One region of the Flavobacterium fluviale genome, then DNA from elsewhere that is predicted to be linked to it. Evidence: riboswitches for the same ligand, from Rfam matches in the RefSeq annotation. Region 1 holds a riboswitch; the other holds the start of a gene.
The links. Region 1 has a riboswitch for S-adenosylmethionine ahead of HYN86_RS06915 (alpha/beta fold hydrolase). Riboswitches for the same ligand answer to the same signal wherever they lie in the genome.

Region 1 (10,955 bases):
AAAATGTAGAAGCACAAACTAACTTTAATCTTTCTTTTAAAGTCGATAAAAAAGCCAAAAGTGTAAAAGTAAAATTCTTAGATCCTTCTTATTATTCCTTTTATATAGGAACCCAAAAAGGTAAAGAAGAAATTAAATACCAAAGAATTTCAGACATCAAAACAAAAATAGATCCTGAATGGAAGCAGACAGATTTAAATTTTGAAATTGAAAAAGCAGACTTTTTATATTTGGCATTTGAAGATAATTACAACCCAACTACGGTTAATAAATATGCCTTGCCAAAAGATGTTTCTGAAATTACAATTAGTTACGAATTAGCGGTTTTAGGAGATTTAAAAATTTCTGGATTTTTTGATAGACAAACAAACCAATTGATAATCTCTGAGAAATCAGGATTAAATCCTTTGGTTTTTACCAACGAAAAGGATCCTCAGCCAGCAGCAAAAACTTCAAAAGTTACTCCTCTAGAAAGTTTGTCTATTGCAAACTGGACTTATCCTGGTAAAGAAGATGTTTTGTTAAGCGACGATTTTGGGACAGGAATTGTTGTTGCAGATACTGCAGTGGCTGTTCAAGATGTTGCTTCTTACAATACCTACAATTTTAAATTAAAAATCGAAAATAACTTAAACAAAGCCATTTCGGCTACTAAAGAATCAAATAATAATAAGTTTTTAGGAGTTTATTTCAATAGTAAAAAAGAGGCCAAAGAGAGTTTTGATTTATTTATAAAAGATCAGGAAACTCAAGCAGGTTATAGTATGTACGACGCTTATAATCCTGTTTACGATGTTTTTAATTATTATTTGGCTGGAGCCGATGATAAAAAATGGCTTAAAAACAATAAAATAACAAATGACCCAAGTGTAATTGTGTTGAATGGCCAAGGAAATGTACTTGCAGCTGCAAAATCTGATTTAGAAGCTCAAAAATATCAATTTAGTTATTATGGTGATTTCTATCGCAAACTTCAGCGAGCGGATGCTTTTGTAACAATGAATGCTATTTTAAAGAACAAAAAAGCCTCAGACGCAGATGTAATCAAAGCATTTAATAAAGCCTCAGTACTGGAAGCTTCTTATGACTATGAGTCAGAAGATGTGCCTGCAGATGCTAATTCAACAGAATTTGTTTTCACAAAAACAGCTTTAGACAAAAAAGAAGTTGCAGCAAGTTGGAAAAAACTAATTGAAGCACATCAAAAAGATACAAAATCTGATATGTATTTGGTTGAAACAATAGTCAGAGAAATCAAAAACCAAGGTTTTACGAAACAGCTTTTTAATGTAGATAAAGTATTAAACGATACTGATTTTCTGGCAATCGATTATTTGATTAAGCATTCTGAAGATATAGAAAACAAACGTACAGAATTTAATAGTGCAGCAGGAGAACTTCATAGTGTTGGAAATCCAGTTTCTGAAATTTCAAATGCACTGCAGTTGAATGTTTATGCATCTCAATATGGTGTTACCGGAAATATTAATAAAGAGAAAGTTAATTCAATTTATAAAAAGATGATTGCATCTGGAAAAGGCAATTTTGATGCTTACCGCAATTATTTTGACTATTTAGGTCAGGTTGAAGACAAAGATGGTTCTAACACAACTTTCTTAAAAGAATTTAATACTTATTTTGAAAGTAATTTAGCTGGAACAAGTCCAATCGAAAAATTAGATACAATTTTTGCTTCATTAGATGCTGCTTCTAGTTACTCTTATGATGGCTGGAATATGTTTAAAGATTATCATTCTAATCTTGCCAATAATGCAGCGTGGACTGTAGTGTTAAAACCTCAGAATTCTAACTTTATAAAAGATGCGATTAAATGGTCTGAATACAGTCTGGTTGTAACCAAAAACAATCCATATTATTTAGATACTTTGGCGCAGTTGTACTATAAAGACGGGCAAAAGCAAAAAGCAATCGAAACTCAGACTTTAGCTGTGAAATATTTATCAAATGTGACAGAGGAGGAAACCGCAGATGAAATAAAAGAAACGTTAGCAAAAATGCAGAACGGAACTTATTAATAAAGATTATACCTAAACATAAAAAAGCCGATTTCTAATTTTAGAAATCGGCTTTTTTATGTTTAGCTAACTAAGATATCTAACAATCTAAGTTAGTCTATAAGTCTAGATTTACAATCCAAATGCAGTTTTTACTTGGTCAACAAAATCAAGTTTTTCCCATGTAAACAACTCAACAGTAACCGTTTTTTCGTTTCCGCCTGGAGCAGAGAAAGTTTTAGTTACAGTTTCTGGTTTACGTCCCATGTGTCCGTAAGCGGCAGTTTCGCTGTAGATAGGGTTTCTTAATTTTAATCTTTGCTCGATAAAGTAAGGACGCATATCGAAGATAGCTTCTACTTTTTTAGCGATTTCACCGTTTGTTAAGTTTACTTTAGAAGTTCCGTAAGTTTCAATGAAAATTCCCATTGGCTCAGCAACTCCAATTGCATAAGAAACCTGAACTAAGATTTCGTCAGCAACACCGGCAGCAACTAAGTTTTTAGCGATATGACGAGTTGCATAAGCAGCACTTCTGTCTACTTTACTTGGATCTTTTCCAGAGAATGCACCACCACCGTGAGCACCTTTTCCACCGTAAGTATCTACGATAATTTTTCTTCCTGTTAAACCAGTATCTCCGTGAGGTCCTCCAATAACGAATTTTCCTGTTGGGTTAATATGGTAGTTGATTTTATCGTTAAATAAATGAGCGTGCTCTGGATTTTTAGCGATAATTCGTGGAATCAAGATTTCGATAATATCTTTTTTGATTTTAGCAAGCATTGCAGCTTCTTCGTCAAAATCGTCATGCTGAGTTGAGATAACAATCGCATCAATACGAGTTGGTTTATTATCGTCGCTGTATTCTAAAGTTACCTGAGATTTAGCATCGGGACGTAAATATGTGATTTCTTTATTTTCACGTCTTAAAATAGCTAACTCTTGTAATAATTTATGAGATAAATCTAGTGCCAATGGCATGAAGTTTTCAGTTTCGTTTGTAGCGTAACCAAACATCATTCCTTGGTCTCCTGCACCTTGCTCTTCTGGCTTAGCTCTGTCAACCCCTTGGTTAATATCTGCAGACTGCTCGTGAATTGCAGAAAGAATTCCACAAGAATTCGCTTCAAACATATATTCACTTTTAGTATATCCAATTTTACGGATTACCTCACGTGCAATTTGTTGTACATCAAGATAAGTATTCGATTTTACTTCACCTGCTAAAATTACCTGACCTGTAGTAACTAATGTTTCACAAGCTACTTTTGAGTCAGCATCAAATGCCAGAAAGTTATCAATTAAAGCATCCGAAATTTGATCTGCAACTTTGTCTGGATGCCCTTCACTAACAGATTCTGACGTAAATAAATAAGCCATAATAATTTATTAAATTAACATTAAGCGAGGAAAAAGTAATTGCTGAAAGTGCTAAAGGAGAGTTTCTGCTTTAGCATTTTTTACTACTGAAATCTATCTTTCAGTATTCATAACGAACCATTTCATTATGAAGAGGTTGCAATCAGTTCAAATTTTTCCTCTGTATTCGCGTGCAAAAGTACAAAACCATTTTGATTTGCAAATTAAAGTTCAACTTTTTTTACTTTATACAACAGAAATTTAACAAAAGCATATTAAATTGATAGGGTAATAGAAATTAATTCGCTTTTTGTTTGGTGGTTTGAAAAAAAGTTCTCACATTTGCCAAACAAAACAAATAGAAAAATGAATTTAACTGCTAAAAATATGTGCTGTATGATGCTGGAAACTTCCGCAGAGTGCACTATTGTTTAGTAATTAAATCTAAAAATAACAATAAGACCTCTGCAGTTTGCGGAGGTTTTTTTTTAATTCAAATTGAGATAGAATCATAGTGAAGCTTTTAAGATTAAAATGAACTTATATCGCTTATATGGTTACAAATTTAAAAAAAAGTAAAATGAATAATTCAAGAGTAAATAAAATGATGATGTGTTGTAAGATGTCGATGTGCGTCCCAATTTGCTGTTGCCGAAAGTGAAAGATAAAATCTTTGTTATAGTTTCAACTATAAGCCCTTTTGGTAAGCCATCCGAAAGGGCTTTTTTATTTTACCAACATTTTAAATTTTAAATCATGAATACACTAGACATAAATACTATCGCATTTCATTACTTATTGAGAACAGACTCTCAAAAGAATGCTCCTAAAACTGAAGAAACAATAAGTGAAGTTTTAAAGTATAATCCAGAGCATTATATAAAAACTCAAAAATCATTATTGTGTCAAATGTATGATCTTGAAGAAGAAGATCTTTATGTTTAAACAATATCAAATACAAAATATAACATATTAACAATATCTAAAAACTAAGAAATCATGAGTACACAAAAATTTGCAACAAACGCACTACACGCTGGACACGATGTTACTAAAAACGGAAGCACAAGAGCGGTGCCAATTTACCAAACATCATCATACGTATTTAATAATGCAGATCATGCCGCCAATTTATTTGGTCTTGCCGAAGCTGGATTTATTTATACAAGATTAAACAATCCAACAAACGACGTTTTAGAACAGCGTTTAGCCGCGCTTGAAGGAGGAATCGGAGCTGTAGTAACGGCATCTGGAGCATCGGCAATTTCTACTGCATTATTGACTTTGCTAAAAGCGGGAGATCATATAGTTGCATCAAACAGTTTATATGGAGGAACTTATAATCTTCTGAAAGTTACTTTGCCAAGATTAGGAATTACAACAACATTTGTAGATCCTTCAAAACCAGAAAATTTTACCAAAGCGGCAAAAGAAAATACAAGAGCTTTTTTTGTTGAATCTCTTGGAAATCCAAAATTAGATGTACTAGACTTAAAAGCAATTTCGGTAGAAGCCAAAGCATTTAAAGTGCCATTTATAGTAGACAATACAGTTGCGACACCTTACTTATTGAACCCAATTAAATATGGTGCCGATATTGTAATTCACTCCTTAACTAAATATATCGCTGGAAACGGAACTTCTTTAGGAGGCGTTATCATTGATGCTGGAAATTTTGATTGGGCAAACGGAAAATTCCCTGAATTTACCGAGCCATCTGCAGGTTACCACGGATTAGTATATCACGAAGCTTTAGGAAATGCGGCTTTTATTGCAAAAGCACGAATTGAAGGACTGCGTGATTTTGGTGCCGCTTTGAGTCCATTTAATGCTTTTCAGATTATTCAAGGATTAGAAACACTTCCAATCCGAATCAAGAAACATAGTGAGAATGCTTTGGCTTTGGCCGAATGGTTAGAGAAACAAGATGAGGTTGTGTGGGTGAATTATCCAGGTTTAAAATCGAATAAATATTACGATTTAGCCAAGGAATATTTGCCGCAAGGCCAAAGCGGAATCATTACTTTCGGATTAAAAGGTGGTTTTGATGCTGCGAAAAAAGTAGTAGATGATACAAAAATATTCTCTCTACTGGCCAATATTGGAGATACTAAATCGCTGATTATCCACCCGGCAAGTACAACACATCAGCAGTTGACAGATGAAGAACAAATCGAAACAGGAGTTTCAAAAGATTTGGTACGTTTATCTGTGGGAATTGAAGATATTGAAGATTTAATTGCAGATCTGCAAACTGTTTTTGCAAGTGTTTCACTTTCACAATACAGTATAAATAAGAATTAGGTTTTTTTGTTTTTTGTTTGAAAAATTGCCTTTAGTGATTGGTTATTGCTAAAGGTGATTTTTTATGAAAAGCATCTCTATAAATCATAAATCATATAAGTGATATAAGTTCATTTTAGTAAAATGTACCACAGTGCGTCTAGCCAATTTAACGCAAAGAAAATTAAATGAACTTATATCACTTATATGGTTAAAAAAACAAAATAGTAGAAATTATGTCAAAGCTTAAAATAAACATTATCCTTTTCGGAATTGGAAATATAGGAAGTACTTTGATTAATCAGATTATCGAAAGTCAGGAGTTTTTTCTTGAAAGTAAAAATGTAGATTTTCATTTTCCTATTATAACTAATTCTACAGTGGCCTTTTTCGAGAAAGAAGGAGTTGGTTATTCTTGGGAAACCAATTTTAGACAATTGGCAGTTCCTTTTAAGGTGGAAGATATTATTGAATTTGCTAAAGAAAATGAATTCGAAAACTTGATTGCTGTAGATGCAACAGCCAGTGATGAATTGGTGAAACATTATAACACGCTCATTAAAAACGGATTTAATATTGTGGCTGTCAATAAAAAAGCAAATACACTGCCGATAGACTTGTACAAAGAGCTCCGATCAGACCTTAAAAAGTATGACAAAGAATTTTTGTATGAAACATCCGTTGATACTGGAATTCCAGTTTTGCAGACTTTAAGAGATTTGTATTATTCGGGAGAAAAAATCACCAAGATTCGAGGCGTATTTTCAGATCATTTAAGTTATGTTTTTAATCGGTTCTCCGCCGAAGATGTTTCATTTTCATCTGTTTTAAAAGATGCAAGTCTTTTAGGATTGATGAAATCAACATTCAAGGAAGATTTATCTGGAAACGACACGGCAAGAAAACTTCTAATATTGGCCAGGGAAGTTGGAAAAGACTTTGACTTCTCCGATATTCAAATACAGCCTTTTATTACAGAAAATCACTTGGAAAAGAATGGAATACTAAATAAAGAGGCCGTTGACAAATCATTTAAAATAACTAAAATAACACAGGCTGAAAATCATGTACTCCGTTATGTGGGCGAATTTGATTTTGAGAAAAACAAGCTCGAGGTTAAATTGGTTTCAGAACCTGCACATTCTCCAATTGGACAATTAAAAGGCTCCGATACGATTTTTGAAATTTATACGCAGTCATACGCACAAGTTCCAATTGTAATCCAAAGTGCACCGCCATGCAAACAGGCAATTTCGAGAGGACTTATAACCGATATTTTGAAAGTTGCCGAAAGAATTAGGAATAGAGAGGCCGTTTGGTCTTAAAAACTTCTTAGAAATTAAAAATATAACTAATGTTCTTTGATAAACTGATTCGTTAAGGAAGTTTAGAAAGCTAAAAAACAAATTATTTTGTAAGTTTTTATAGTCTTTTTCTGTAAATTTTTTTTGTAAGATGTTTTTTGACGTAAAAAAATCACTTTTTAACGTATTTTGTAATTAAATTCTTGAATTTTATTTGTGTAATAAAAATAATAGTTGCATATTTGTTATACCCAAAAACTACTAGAAATCAAATGAACTTAAAAGTCAACAAAATGTTTTGCGCCATTTCGGTTAGTACCGAGGCTGGGTTGTCTATTGCTTAAAAAATTGTAAGAATACAATATAAATATAGTAAAGCCTCCCAAAACATATTGGGAGGCTTTTTAATTTTACACAAATGCAGAATTTAAATAAAATACAATATAAATCACAGATGAATAAATCCTTACAGATGAACAAGATGTTTGCTGTCGCGCTTATTTGCGTGCACGTCTGTTGATACTAAAAGAATAAATGAGTTTAAAAAACTTAACCCTTTTGGTATCTGAAATTCCAAAAGGGTTTTTTTATTCCAAAAAGCGATTTAACATAAACATAAAAAAGAAATAAAGATTATAAAACGCAACTAAACTAAAACTTAATATCATGAGCACATTGAACTACTTAGCAAAAACGATTTCTACTTTGAAAAACAAAAGAACAAAAAGAAATAATCCGCCGCCGCCGGCAAACGAGTTGGCTCACCCAAGATTCGGAATTACTGAAACGGGAAAAAATGCCGAAAAAATAACACCAAATTCTTTGTTGTTTTTGATGTATTCAAAAGAAAATGAAACGCTTTTTATCTAAACTAAAAAGCATCGCAAAATAGGCTTCGGCCTGCTTAATTTTACTGGGCATTTTTGTTCGGTAAATTTTTGCGTATAAGAGTTTTTGCTGCAGTATGTTTATGAAATTTAGCAAACAGTTTCGATAAAATTTGTTTGTTAGAGAAATTAGTAGTTAATTTGCACTCGTTAAGTTCAAAAAAGTATTGAAATGTTATAAAGAAAGGACGAGGGATTAGACCCGATGAATCCTTAGCAACCCTTCGTTAATTCGAAGAAGGTGCTGCATTCTACCACGCCCAACGTGGAAAGATAACAACAAGAATTTTTCTAGTTTACACTAGTTTTTTCTTTCTAATATTTCCAGATACAAATCAGATAATACAACAGATTTGAAATTGGAAAATATACCAAACCCTATTAGCATACAAAATTTCACCACAGAAAATGGTGCGCTTTATCGTACACTGCCTTTAAGTTTTATTATTGCCGGTCAGCCATTGCATAGTGCGCCTATTGTTTTGGTAAATCATGCCTTGACAGGAAATGCGCAAGTTACTGGCGAAAACGGCTGGTGGAATGACTTAATTGGCGAAGGTAAAACCATTGATACTGCTGTTTACACCATTTTAGCTTTTGATATTCCAGGAAATGGGAGCAATTCTTTCCTAATCGAAAACTATCTAGATTTTACTGCAAGAGACATTGCCAGAATTTTTATCGAAGGAGTAAAAGCTTTAAATATTGAAAAGCTTTATGCCATAATTGGAGGTTCAGTTGGAGGCGGAATTGCTTGGGAAATCTTAGCTTTAGCGCCAAATATCACAGAACATCTTATCCCGATTGCGAGCGACTGGAAATCGACAGACTGGCTGATTGCCAATTGTTTCCTGCAAGAACAAATTCTCAATAATTCTTCAAAACCAATCGAAGATGCGAGAATACACGCCATGTTGTGTTATCGTTCGCCAGAATCATTCAAAGAAAAATTTCAGCGTACCATTAATCAAGACCTTTTGATTTTTAATATCGAAAGCTGGCTGGCGCATCACGGAAAAAAATTGCAGCAAAGATTTCAGTTAGCTTCCTATAAATTAATGAATCAGCTGCTTAAAACAATTGATATTACTAGAAATAGTGAAAGTTTTGAAAACTTATTGTCACAATCAAATGCATCAATTCATATAGTAGGAATTAATTCGGATTTGTTTTTTACAGCAAAAGAAAACGTAGAAACCTATGAAGAATTGAAGAAATTTAAAGACAATGTTTTCTACAGCGAAATTGATTCGGTTCACGGACATGACGCTTTTTTAATCGAGTACAAACAATTAGATCATTTACTTGCCGATATTTTTAAGGCAGAAACAATAAAAAAATAAAATGAAAGTATTAAAATTTGGAGGTAAATCATTAGCAAACGGAGAAGGACTTAACAAAGTTGTTTCGATCATTTCGGATAAAGTAAATCAAGGTGAAAAAATTGCCGTTGTAGTTTCTGCGCGCGGTAACGCAACAGATGAATTGGAATTTATCTTAACCATTGCTGCAAAAAATGGCAGTTATAAAGAATTATTAGAGAATTTTAAAAAATATCAAATATCAGATTATCCGCATGTAGATTTTTCGGAAGAGTTTAATGTTTTAGATAAACTTTTTGAAGGAGTAAGTCTAATTGGCGATTACAGTAAAAAAATCAAAGATCAGATTCTGTCAAAAGGAGAATTGCTTTCAGCTAAATTATTGACTGCTATTTTAGTAGAAAAAGGGATTCCAGCCAATTTTGTAGATTCAAGAGAATTGCTGAAAACCGATTCTAAATTTGGTGATGCACAACCTTTGGAACAGCTTTCAAAGAAAAACGTAGTCAATTATTTTAAAGAACATAATGGCGAAACGGTTAATATAGTTACAGGCTTCATTGGATCCAACAACAACAACGACACAACTACTTTAGGTAGAAACGGCAGTAACTATACCGCTTCGTTAATCGCAAATTATTTAAATGCCGAAGAACTTCAAAACTTTACACACGTAGACGGAATTTATACTGCAAATCCAGATTTAGTTGCAGATGCTAAGAAAATTGAATATTTGTCTTTTAACGAGGCAAACGAGCTGGCAAATTTTGGAGCAACAATTCTGCACGCCAAAACGATAATTCCGTTATTAGAAAAAAATATTCCGCTTCGTATTTTAAATACTTTCAATCACGAAAACCGAGGTACATTAATTACATCCGATTCTGCGAAAGAAGGGATTAAAACACTTTCTGTTCTGGAAAATGTTTCTCTTGTTAACCTTGAAGGACGAGGATTACTTGGAAAAGCTGGAGTAGATGCTCGTATTTTTAAAGTAATGGGAGATCACAATATCAGTGTAAGTATTATTTCGCAAGGTTCTTCAGAAAGAGGAATTGGGCTTGTTGTAGCGACTGAAAAAGCTACACTTGCAATGGTAGAATTAGAAAAAGAGTTCGAAAACGACTTTTATTCTAAAGATGTAAACCAAATTACAGTGACAGATAATGTATCGGTAATTTCGATTATCGGGCAGGATTTGAGCACTTTTCATAAACCATACACCGCTTTAATCAAAAATAAAATTGTTCCGATTTTGTTTAACAACACTGTAACGGGTAAAAACGTGAGTTTGGTTGTTAAAAAAGAAGAATTAAACAAAGCCTTAAACGTAATTCACGGTGAAATCTTTGGTGTTTCTAAGAAAATCAACATTGCAATTTTCGGTCACGGATTAGTTGGAGGAACTTTAATTAATCAAATTTTAGAATCAGCTGCAGCAATTGAAAAACGAAAAGATATTAAGCTGAATGTTTTTGCTATTGCAAACTCAAAAAAGCTGCTTTTAAATAAATATGGGGTTACTGCAAACTGGAAAAATGAAATTGAAACAAAAGGTGAGTCATACACAATTAAAGATATTATCGCTTATGCAAATGACCATCATTTAGAAAACTTAATAGCAATTGATAATACGGCAAGTGCAACTTTCGTAGAAAATTATATTCCGCTTGTAGAAAGCAGTTTCGATTTGATTTCTTCCAATAAAGTGGCGAATACATTAAGCTATGGTTTTTACAAAGAATTAAGAAAATCTCTAACTGAAAACCAAAAGAATTATTT
Region 2 (10,955 bases), 1.8 Mb from region 1:
GATCCTATATAAACCACACGCTGGTTAGAATCAAATGCAGCTAAAGGCAGAACTGGATTATTATCATAATGGAAATCAAAGTCATAATCATCTTCGAGAATCACAAAACCATATTGATTTGCCAATTCCAGAACCTCAATTCTTTTTTTAGCGCTGAGCAAAATTGTCGTAGGATAATGGTAATTTGAAGTAAGATACAACACTCTAATTGCAGAAGTTTCGCAGATTTCTTTTAGTCGTTTGGTATCAATTCCGTCTTCATTTACTGGAATAGAAATAATCTGCGCTCCAGTATTGGTCAAAGTCATATTAGACATGTAGTAACCGGGAGAAGCCACCACAACTTTATCGCCAGGACTGATAAGAACTTTTGTTACCAGATATAAACTGATTTCGTGACTGCTGGCTGTGAGCAGGTTTGAAGTCGAAATTCGAATTCCTCTAGTAAGATTTAAATAATTGGAAAAATGGGTTTTAAAATTTAAGTGGGAACGCAGCTGAATTTGTTCGTATGTTTTGGAAGTTTTTCGTCTTTTTAATTTGGAGACGTAAAGTCTAGCGAGAACATCTGTTTGTACCAATCGCAAATCGGGCATTCCGTCATTAAATTGATAAGGCAGATTACTAATTTCTGTTGGATTTTCGAGAATTGTAGAACGCTGAAATGCAAAACCAGTGTTTAAATTTAATTCAGATTGATTTTGATCTTTTGCAAAAGTATATTGAGTTTGGCTTTTTTGTTTTTGCTGTGATAAAATAAATGTTCCTTTATTAGGAAGCGTTTCAATCCAGCCCTGCGATTCCAGATCCTGAAAAGCCTTAATTAATGTATTTCTATTAACAGACAATACTTTACAGAGTATTCTTGTGCCGGGAAGTTTGGTTCCTTCAGGCAGAAAACCAGTTTGTATGGCTTTGATAAATTCAAAAACAAGCTGCAGATAAATTGCTGTGTTTTCTTCTGGCTTAAGCTGAATAAAGCTTCTAAAAGGAATTTCAACCGGACTATCCATAATTATAAAACTGGTATACTTTATTGGTACGGCAAGGTACTACTTTTGCCAAAAAAACAATAACCAAATGAAAAAAATCTATTTTGCTGTTTTTACAGTAATTTGTACCAATTTTTACGCACAGACCCAAAAAGATTCCATTAATAATATGGAGGAAGTTATAATTAATGAAAACCGATTTAATACACCAATTTCAAAACAAAATAGAAATGTGTATGTAATTTCAAGTGAAACCATTAAAAAACTTCCAGGAAGAACGCTTCAGGAAGTACTGCAATACGCAAACGGAGTTGACATTAGACAAAGAGGTCCGTTTGGAACTCAGGCAGATATAAGTGTAGACGGAGGAAGTTTTGAACAAACTGTTGTTTTGCTAAATGGAGCAAAAGTAATCGATTCGCAGACTGCACACAATATGTTAAATCTTCCACTTCCGGTTGAAGTTATTGAAAGAATCGAAGTAGTTCGCGGACCGGCAGCAAGAATTTACGGTATCAACAGTTTAACGGGAGCAATTAATATAATCACTAAAAAACCAACAGATTCTGGATTTTTGGTAAGCACTTACGCTGGTTCTAATTTTGAAAAAGATACCCGCGATACAGGAGACACTTTTTACGGAACCGGCGTTCAGGCTGGTGCTGTTTTGGGGAAAGAAAAACAACAGCATTTGATTTTTGCTTCTCACGATAAAAGCAATGGCTACCGATACAACACCGCATTCGAAAACAATAAAATTTTCTATCAAGGAAATGTGCAGCTTAATGACTCTAATGAAATTTTAGGTTCAGCGGGTTACATCAACAACGGATTTGGAGCAAACGGATTTTATGCAGCACCAGGAGATTTAAATTCTACTGAAATTGTCCAGACTACATTTGCCAATATTCAATCTAAACATGCTATTACAGAAAATTGGAAAATTATGCCGAGAGTAACATACCGATATAATTATGATGATTATCGTTACTTAGGAAACTCAAATTTAAATGTTGGAAGAAGTCAGCATTATACTAATTCTATCGCTGGAGAATTGAATTCGACGGTTAAATTATCTAAAGGCGAAATTGGTTTTGGAGCTGAATTTAGAAATGAAAATATTCATTCGTCTAATATTGGAGATCATGACCGTGAGAATGTTGGAATCTATGCAGAATACAGAACGAGTTTTACAGATAAGCTTGATGTGAATTTAGGAACTTATTTGAATTATAATTCCGATTATAAATGGCAGGTTTATCCTGGAATTGATGCTAGTTATGCCATTACAGATGCCTTTAAAATCATTGGAAATGTTGGAACAAGCCAGAGAATTCCATCTTTTACAGATTTATATTTAAAGCAGACAGGAAATATTGGCAACGCCGACTTAGATTCGGAAAATGCTTTTCAAAGTGAAATTGGTTTTAAATACAACAAAAAAGCTTTAAGCTTTAATGCTAATTATTTTTACAGAAAAATAGACAATTACATCGATTGGATGCGTGATTTGACAACGCAGCCATGGCAGAGTCAAAATACAGGAGATTTAAAAACAAACGGAATCAACCTGCGAGGGAACTACAGATTTGATTTTTCTAAAGATTCAAGATTGAATATCCTTCTAGCTTATACGTATTTAGATTCTCAGTTTGAAAGTTCTCGAACAGAAATATATTCTAAGTATCTTATTTCTTCATTAAAACATCAAATAACCAATACAATAGATTATCAATACAGAAATTTTTCAGTATTGTTTGCAACACGTTTTAACGAAAGAATTACTGGGCCTTCTTACTGGGTTAATGATTTTAGAGTAAGTCAGTCCATTCAAAAATTTACAATCTTTTTAGATGCGCAGAATATATTTAATGCCACTTATTATGAAGTAGGAGCGGTGCCTCTGCCGTCAAGATGGTTTACTTTGGGAGTGAAATTAGTGACTTTTTAAGACGAATATCATTTTACTTTAGTTAGTTACAGAGCTTGGAAACTTAATTGTTTTCAGGCTTTTGTGCTTTAAAAAATTAGTTTTCATATGAATGTTTATGTAAAAATTTCTAAAAATACTGTAAGATTAACTGTTTTATAAGTAGTTACTTAGCTTTTGCAAACATTAAAACATTTATTATGAAAGCTTTATTGAAATCAAAAGTCATACTTTTTGTATTTGTAACTGGAGTCCTGTTTTCTTGTAAAAAGAACGACGGTTACAGTGATCAAATAGAAACTTCCAGCGTTCCTCTTGACACAACACAAACAGAACAAGTTTCTGATACTGCCACTACATCGACAAATATTGTAACTACTCAAACTCCAACAACTGCAAATGGTAATACAGATTCTTTAAGTACTGCCGGCAGAGGAAGCGGGCCAGGAGAAAGTGTACAAGATGGTTCGACCTATACGCCTGCAAAAGGAGTGCAAAAAGACAGCGTTAAACTGCAGACAGAAAGTGCTAAAAAAAGAAAGAATAAATAATTATTCAATCAGAACAATTATAAACTCATTTCAAAACGAAATGAGTTTTTTTATGCCGTAAAGAATTTAAAACTAATTTTCTTTTGGAAATTCTTTGTAAAAATTAAAATTCTTTAAATTTATTTTTCATTTTAAATTGTTGTTATTCAGTGTTTTTACAAGGGTATAGAGCAATTCTTAAAATAAAATTGAAAAAAATATTATTAAATACTACTAATTTGATAGAATTAGTATGTATATTTGTACCACAGAAAATTTCTGAATGATACTTATCCAGAAAGACCGAGGGAATAGGCCCATTGACGTCTTAGCAACCTGTTACCGAATAAGGTGCTAAATCCTTCCACTATAGTGGACAGATAAGAAAGATTTCCTCCAAATCTGAATAAGGTCATATTTTTAAACTTTTATTTTTTTAAAATGAAAACCGAATCAATCTTATACTCAGGTTACGAACTTTTGAATTTAATTTTCGAAGAAAATAGTCTTGCTTTTTTCCGAATGTGAAGAAATTAAATTCTCCCAATATTTTTATTATTCGACAATTTCTAGAAGCCTTTTCACATTTGGGCTTGAATATCTTTATATCCATTATTAACCAAAATCAAAATACAATGAAAAAAATACTATTAGGCTTTGCTTTCCTTTTTGGCTTTAGCCAAACTCAGGCACAGGAAAATAATTTGCAGTTAAAAGGAACTGTTGTAGATACAGTTGTTAACTATGTTTACCTGCAAAAGTTTCATAATAAAATGTTTACCACAATTGATTCGGTAAAAGTGAAAGACGGAAATTTTAGTTTTAAAACTAAAGTGAAAACGCCCGAATTGTACGGTTTAAGTGTGAATACAGAAAGCAGTCCTTTGTATATTTTTCTTGAAAAAAGCCCTATTACAGTAAAATTAAATCCGAAGAAATATTACAGCAATTCAGTAGTCGAAGGTTCTGCTTCTCAAGATTTATTTGAAACTTACAAAAAATCGAAAGATGTAGAAATCAGTAAATTCATTACAGAAAATCCTAATTCAATTGTTTCGGCTTATGTATTGTACAGAAATTGGTCTTACAGATTATCACCAGAACAAATTAGACAAAATATTGCCTTGCTCGATAAAACCCAGCAAAATACTACTTACGTGAAAGAGCTAAAAGATCTTGCCCTTGTTTTGGACGGATTGGCAGTGGGGAAAAAAGCTCCAGATTTTACAGCCAATAATCCAGAGGGAAAACCAATCCGTTTTTATGAAAATTTAAAAGGTTACACTTTAGTCGATTTTTGGGCTTCGTGGTGCGGCCCATGCCGAAGAGAAAATCCAAATATCGTAGCCGCTTATAAAGAATTTCACGATAAGGGATTCAATATTGTTGGAATCTCTTTGGATAAAAAGAAAGAAAACTGGATCAAAGGAATTCAGGATGATAATTTGACTTGGCTCCACGTTTCTGATTTACTTTTTTGGAACAGCGCCGTTGCGAAGTTATACGGAATAAGAGCAATTCCTGGAAATTATTTAGTCGATTCAAACGGAATAATCGTAGCCAAAAATCTTCAGGGCGAAGAGTTACAGTCTACACTTAAATCGCTTTTAGAAAAAAAAATATGAACGTTTTAAACACATAGAGTCAAGTCAAAATGCTTTACTCACCAAAAGATTAAAGTTCATCAATAAAAAAATTAGTTAATTTAAAATGATCAGGAAATGAATGCAATTGAGACAACAAAAGAACCAATTGAGTTAGAATGTTACTTCTCTAAGTTTAGAGAAAATACAGTAGGTGTAAATCATACGTATAGATCGGTATATGGTAAACAAAATCTGCTTTACGCAGATTGGGTTGCCAGCGGAAGATTATACAGTCCGATCGAGGATATTATGCTTAATAAAATGGGACCGATGATTGCCAATACGCATTCGCTTTCAAGTCAGACCGGGAAAACGTCTACTTACGCATATCAATATGCCAGAGATAGTATTAAAAAATCGGTTAATGCAAATGAGTGCGATGTCTTAATTACAACAGGAACGGGAATGACTGCTGCTTTATCGAAGCTGCAAAGAATCATGGGACTGCGAACAAGTAATGAAGAAGATAAACCAGTAGTTTTTATTACACATATGGAACATCATTCGAATCAGGTTTCCTGGTACGAAACAAATGCAGAAGTTGTGATTCTTCCTGCAGATGAAAATAATTTGGTCGATCCTAAAATTCTTTCCGAAGAAATTAAAAAATATGCTGGCAGAAGCTTGAAAATTGGTTCTTTTACGGCCTGTTCTAATGTTACTGGAATTATTACGCCTTATCATGAACTGGCTAAAATCATGCATCAAAACGGCGGACTTTGCTTTGTAGATTTTGCAGCTTCGGCACCTTATGTTAAAATCAACATGCATCCAAAAGATCCAGAGCAGCAGTTAGATGCTGTTTTCTTTTCGCCTCATAAATTTCTTGGCGGACCCGGAACATGCGGTATTTTGGTTTTTAATGAGAAATTATACAAATCAGATTTTCCGGATAATCCAGGCGGAGGAAATGTAAAATGGACCAATCCGCTGGGTAAATATTGTTATAGCGAGGTCATAGAAGTTAGAGAAGATGGCGGGACGCCAGGCTTTCTACAAGTAATAAGAACTGCCTTAGCTTTAGAATTAAAAGATAAAATGGGAGTTTCAAACATTAAAAACAGAGAAAAAGAACTGCTTGATCTTTGTTTTTCAAGACTTCAAAAAATAAAAGGTTTGTCCATTCTAGGAGACCTTAAAACAGAACGAATCGGCTGTGTTTCTTTTGTAATCGAAGATATTCACTACAACTTAATCGTAAGACTTTTAAATGACCGTTTCGGAATTCAGGTTCGAGGCGGATGGTCTTGCGCGAGTACGTATGCGCATTATCTTTTCAATATAGATGAAAATAAATCGGCAGAACTTACAAATGAATTATTAGAACGAAATCAAACGAATAAACCAGGCTGGGTTCGTTTGTCACTGCATCCAATCATGACAAATGATGAGGTTACATTTATATGCGATGCAATTGAGCAAATCACGCTGCATTATAAAAAATGGCAGCATGATTATGTATACAATTCAGCTTCAAATGAATTTGAAAATCCCGAAATAAAAGAAACAATTACAGAAGAAGTAAATGAATGGTTTAGACTGGATTAAAATCTTATAAAGTAACTTAACAGGTTATAAAAAACTGTTAGGTTACTTTATTTTCTCTTTAAAAATATTTAAATCACAGCTGTAAAACATGTTTCAAATAACGTTCGTCAAATTGAATATTGTTGCAAATTATAATTTGCAACCTCTTTCTAAAAAAAACAGTCTTTTAAATTTATAATTTAGAGGTGAAATGATTTACAAATAATTGCTGAGGTATCTTAGGAATTAATTTCTTCGCTTAGAAAGTGTTTAATCGCGTAAATATTTTACCTGCTAAATTCCAAATTATGTCTGTACCTGAAGAGTTATATAATATCAGATTTGCGGAATACTTTGAATCGATCAAAGTACTGTACTTAACCAATGAGAAGTTCAGATCAATTTGCGATGATTACTGCACCAACGTAGTTGATGCTCAAATTTATAAGAAAAAATTCGAGAAAAATTTCCGCCGTAAACTAGAATGTGAAAATTTATCTAAAGAATTAGAAGAAGAAATCTTGTTTTTTGTCGTTAGAAGCACTTAAGGTTTATTCAGAAAAGGTTTCAGTCTATTCCATTTAAACCCAATTTAAATACATCAGATAATGTCACCCTTTTCTGTATGTTTTAGTTTTTAACATAAAAAATGTTTAATATTGCGTTTTTTGATCCTCAACCCTTTTTATTAATGCCTCTCTATAGCGAATATGCTGATGATATTTTATTACGTCTTCTTAAAGAAGATGATCAATCGGCCTATACAGAAATTTTTAAAAGGTATTCTAAACTTCTAATTAATCATGCCTATAAAATTCTTGAAAATCAAGATGAGGCCAATGATGTTGTCCAAGAGGTCTTTCTCTCGATCTGGAACAAACGTAACGAATTAACAGTAACCGGATCTCTTTCTTCTTATTTATACAAAGCGGTAAAAAATAGAGTACTCAATTATATCGCTCATGAAAAAGTGGTTTCACGCTACGCTGATTCCATTTCCAATTTCGTAGAAAACGACTATGTCTTCGCTGATTCTAAACTTAGGGAAGAAGAATTAGAATCGATTATTGCAAAAGAAATTGCTTTACTGCCCGAAAAAATGCGCGAAGTTTTTCTTTTAAGAAAAGTAGAAGAACTTTCGTATGATGAAATTGCACTTCAATTGAATATTACAGACAAAACAGCCAAACAGCAGGTATATAATTCCGTTAAAATATTACGCGAAAAACTCAAGAATTTTATGGGTGTTTTTGTGTGGTAACAAAGAATTGTGTTTTTGTTAATTTCTGTGATAAAATCTAGCTATATCGTTGTAATCCGTAAAGAAGAGTTAATACTATTCCGGCTTTATTAATGATATAATAATAATTTTTTAATTTTTTTTTGTCATTGTCTATGACAAAGGTCATTTCTAACTGTCTTACTTAAAACAGGACAAAACTTCGTGTTGTAATTATGAATGAAACTGAAATCTTAGCATTGCTGAAAAAATATCAGAAAGGTACTTTATCGAATGAAGAAAGCGACAAGCTTGATGCATGGTATCTGAATAAAGCTTCTCGCAGCAATTTACAGCTCAGCGAATACGAACTGGAAGACAGTTATAATTATTTACAATCGAATCTGCCGTTAGAGAAAGATAAAAAAGTCATTTCTCTTTGGCCGCGCATTGCTGTGGCTGCATCAATAGCAGTACTACTAGGTTCTGGAATATTTTATTTCACCAAACCCAAACAACAAAATATTGAGGTTGCAGCAAAACCGCAAGAAATTGCTCCCGGCGGTACAAGAGGTATTTTGACCCTTTCTAACGGAAAACAAATTGTTCTTTCGGCTATTTCTGGAAAAGATACCATTGCCAAAGAAGGAGACGATCAAGAAGTGACCATTAAAATGGGGGCAAATGGTGTTATTACATACGTGATCAATCCAAATGCTGATAATTCAAAAAACGATCCAGATTCTTTTAATACACTTTCGACACCAACAGGCGGTCAATACAATATTGTTTTGGCAGATGGAACCAAAGTTTATCTTAATACAGTTTCCTCAATTAAATATCCAACGCAGTTTAACGGCGATCAAAGAATTGTAGAATTAGAAGGAGAGGCTTATTTTGAAGTTGCCAAAAATAAAAACAAACCTTTTATTGTAAAATCGGGCAGTCAATCTATTGAAGTGCTGGGAACTCATTTTAACGTACATGCTTATACCAACGAATCGGTTGTAAAAACTACATTGTTAGAGGGGAGCGTTGCGGTTTCTTATAAAAATCAAAAATCAATTTTAAAACCAGGACAGCAGTCTAGTATATCTGACAACTTTAGTAAAATTAAAATTAAAGAAGTGGATACCGAAGCCGCAGTCGCTTGGAAAAACGGCCGTTTTAAATTTGATAACGCCGACTTAAAAACGGTCATGAAACAATTGGAACGCTGGTACGGAATTAAAGTAGAATACCGCGGCGATGTTTCGGATGTGAGATTTAACGGAGGAACGTTTATGAATAAAAATTTGTCTGAAGTATTAAAGGTACTTGAGCTTAGTAATATAAAATTTAAGGTTGAAGGAAAAACAATTATTGTATATCCCTAGATCGAAATTTACCGTATATATTGGTCTATAAACTAAAAAACCAGAGGCAGTTGCGATGCTTCTGGTTGTTATAAAGGTTTATAGCCAGTATAAGTTGTACACCTATTGTTTAACTATAACCAATGTAAATGTATGAAATTAAATTTACAACCAAAAAAACCTTACAAAAATTCTGAAAAAAAGATCCCCAGATTTAATTTTTCTATTTGTTTAAAGATCTTCGGTGCACTTGTTATACTGCTTTGCAGTTATTCGGGACAGGCACAGAATATCAGCATTAATTTCAAAGACGCATCACTTGAAACGGTTTTGAAAGAAGTTGCCAAACAAAGTAACTACGAAGTATTTTATACTCAGAAACTGCTTAAAGATGCAAGTCCAGTTACTATTAATGTAAAGAATTCGAGTTTAAAAGAAACATTGAACCGGATTTTTAATTCCCAAAATTTAAAATATTCCATTACCAATCAAACTATTGTGGTAACTGCGGGAAAAGAAAAAACCGAAAATTTGGGAAACGGACTAATCGACGTCCGAGGAAAAGTATTAAATAATAAAAACGAGCCTTTTCCTGGAGTCATTGTTACCCTTGTAGGAACCAACAGAAATAGTATAACCGATTTTGACGGAAGTTTTACTTTTGATAATGTTCCAGAAAATGGTATTCTAGAATGTTCTGGATTGACTATTGAGAAAAAATCTTTTGGTATCACAGGCAGAACCCAGTTGACTCTAGTTGTGGAGGACAAAGTGGCTGCAATGAAAGAAGTTGTGGTAACGGGATATCAAACCATAGCAAGAAGCAACTTTACTGGAGCAATTGCCAAAGTTGATGAGAAAACATTAAATGAAAACATCAATGCTGATTTATCAAGCGCGCTTGAAGGCCGTGTTGCAGGTTTGATGTTTCAGAAAAATCCAAGCGGCGCAGCTGCCGATAAACCTATTTTAAGAGGTATCGGTACTTTCTCTAGTGACCAAGTTGGTTATAGTCCGCTTTTAGTAATTGATGGTTTACCAACAGAATTGACTCTAAACGATATTAATCCTTATGATATAGAAAGTGTAGACGTTCTTAAAGATGCGGCTGCAGCTTCTATCTATGGTTCGAGAGCGGCAAATGGTATCATTGTATTAACGACCAAAAAAGGAAATGGAAAATTAAAAGTAAGTATCAATTCTGATTTCTTTATTGCGGAAAAACCGAACATGAGAGATATGAATTACGCTTCTACAGGCGATATAATCGATCTTGAACAGGCTGTTTACAATAGAGAAAGAGCAAGATTTGCCAACACATCGACCATGTTTAGCAATTATGGAGATATTGGGAACAGCAGTATGAAATACTACAGTCCGCTTTACCAGCTTAACAGGAATTTGGAAGAAGGAAAAATTAGTAATGCTGATTATGACAGTACGCTTTCGCAATGGAGAAAAAACGACTACATAAAAGATTATCACGATAATGTATGGCAGAATGAATTCAGACAGCGTTACAATGTAGCCTTTTCTGGTAGTACAAGTAAACAGAATACTTACGTGTCGTTAAATTATGACGAATCAAAAAATCGCGTGAAATTCAACCAAAGCAGAGCATTTAATCTATATGCAAAAAGCAGTTTTCAGATCAACAACTGGCTGAATGCAACATTTGGAGTTAACGGAACTTACAGCAATGATGACGTAACCGATGGTGATTATAACGATTACCTGACTATTCAAAAAAGATACG

Region 2: another riboswitch for S-adenosylmethionine. It lies ahead of HYN86_RS19770 (TlpA disulfide reductase family protein); the one in region 1 lies ahead of HYN86_RS06915 (alpha/beta fold hydrolase).

What each region holds. Positions count from the first base shown of each region.
Region 1 is NZ_CP030261.1:1,528,632-1,539,586, forward strand. It holds gene HYN86_RS06885 (hypothetical protein) at 1-2,036, shown strand, start outside; gene metK (methionine adenosyltransferase) at 2,148-3,398, opposite strand; gene HYN86_RS06895 (hypothetical protein) at 4,134-4,322, shown strand; gene HYN86_RS06900 (O-acetylhomoserine aminocarboxypropyltransferase/cysteine synthase family protein) at 4,377-5,681, shown strand; gene HYN86_RS06905 (homoserine dehydrogenase family protein) at 5,897-6,985, shown strand; gene HYN86_RS06910 (hypothetical protein) at 7,631-7,834, shown strand; SAM riboswitch class I at 8,024-8,131, shown strand; gene HYN86_RS06915 (alpha/beta fold hydrolase) at 8,211-9,194, shown strand; gene thrA (bifunctional aspartate kinase/homoserine dehydrogenase I) at 9,196-10,955, shown strand, end outside.
Region 2 is NZ_CP030261.1:4,576,721-4,587,675, reverse strand. It holds gene HYN86_RS19785 (aminotransferase-like domain-containing protein) at 1-1,013, opposite strand, end outside; gene HYN86_RS19780 (TonB-dependent receptor plug domain-containing protein) at 1,081-2,943, shown strand; gene HYN86_RS19775 (hypothetical protein) at 3,123-3,473, shown strand; SAM riboswitch class I at 3,740-3,839, shown strand; gene HYN86_RS19770 (TlpA disulfide reductase family protein) at 4,088-5,077, shown strand; gene HYN86_RS19765 (aminotransferase class V-fold PLP-dependent enzyme) at 5,174-6,646, shown strand; gene HYN86_RS19760 (hypothetical protein) at 6,934-7,173, shown strand; gene HYN86_RS19755 (RNA polymerase sigma factor) at 7,317-7,886, shown strand; gene HYN86_RS19750 (FecR family protein) at 8,081-9,220, shown strand; gene HYN86_RS19745 (SusC/RagA family TonB-linked outer membrane protein) at 9,353-10,955, shown strand, end outside.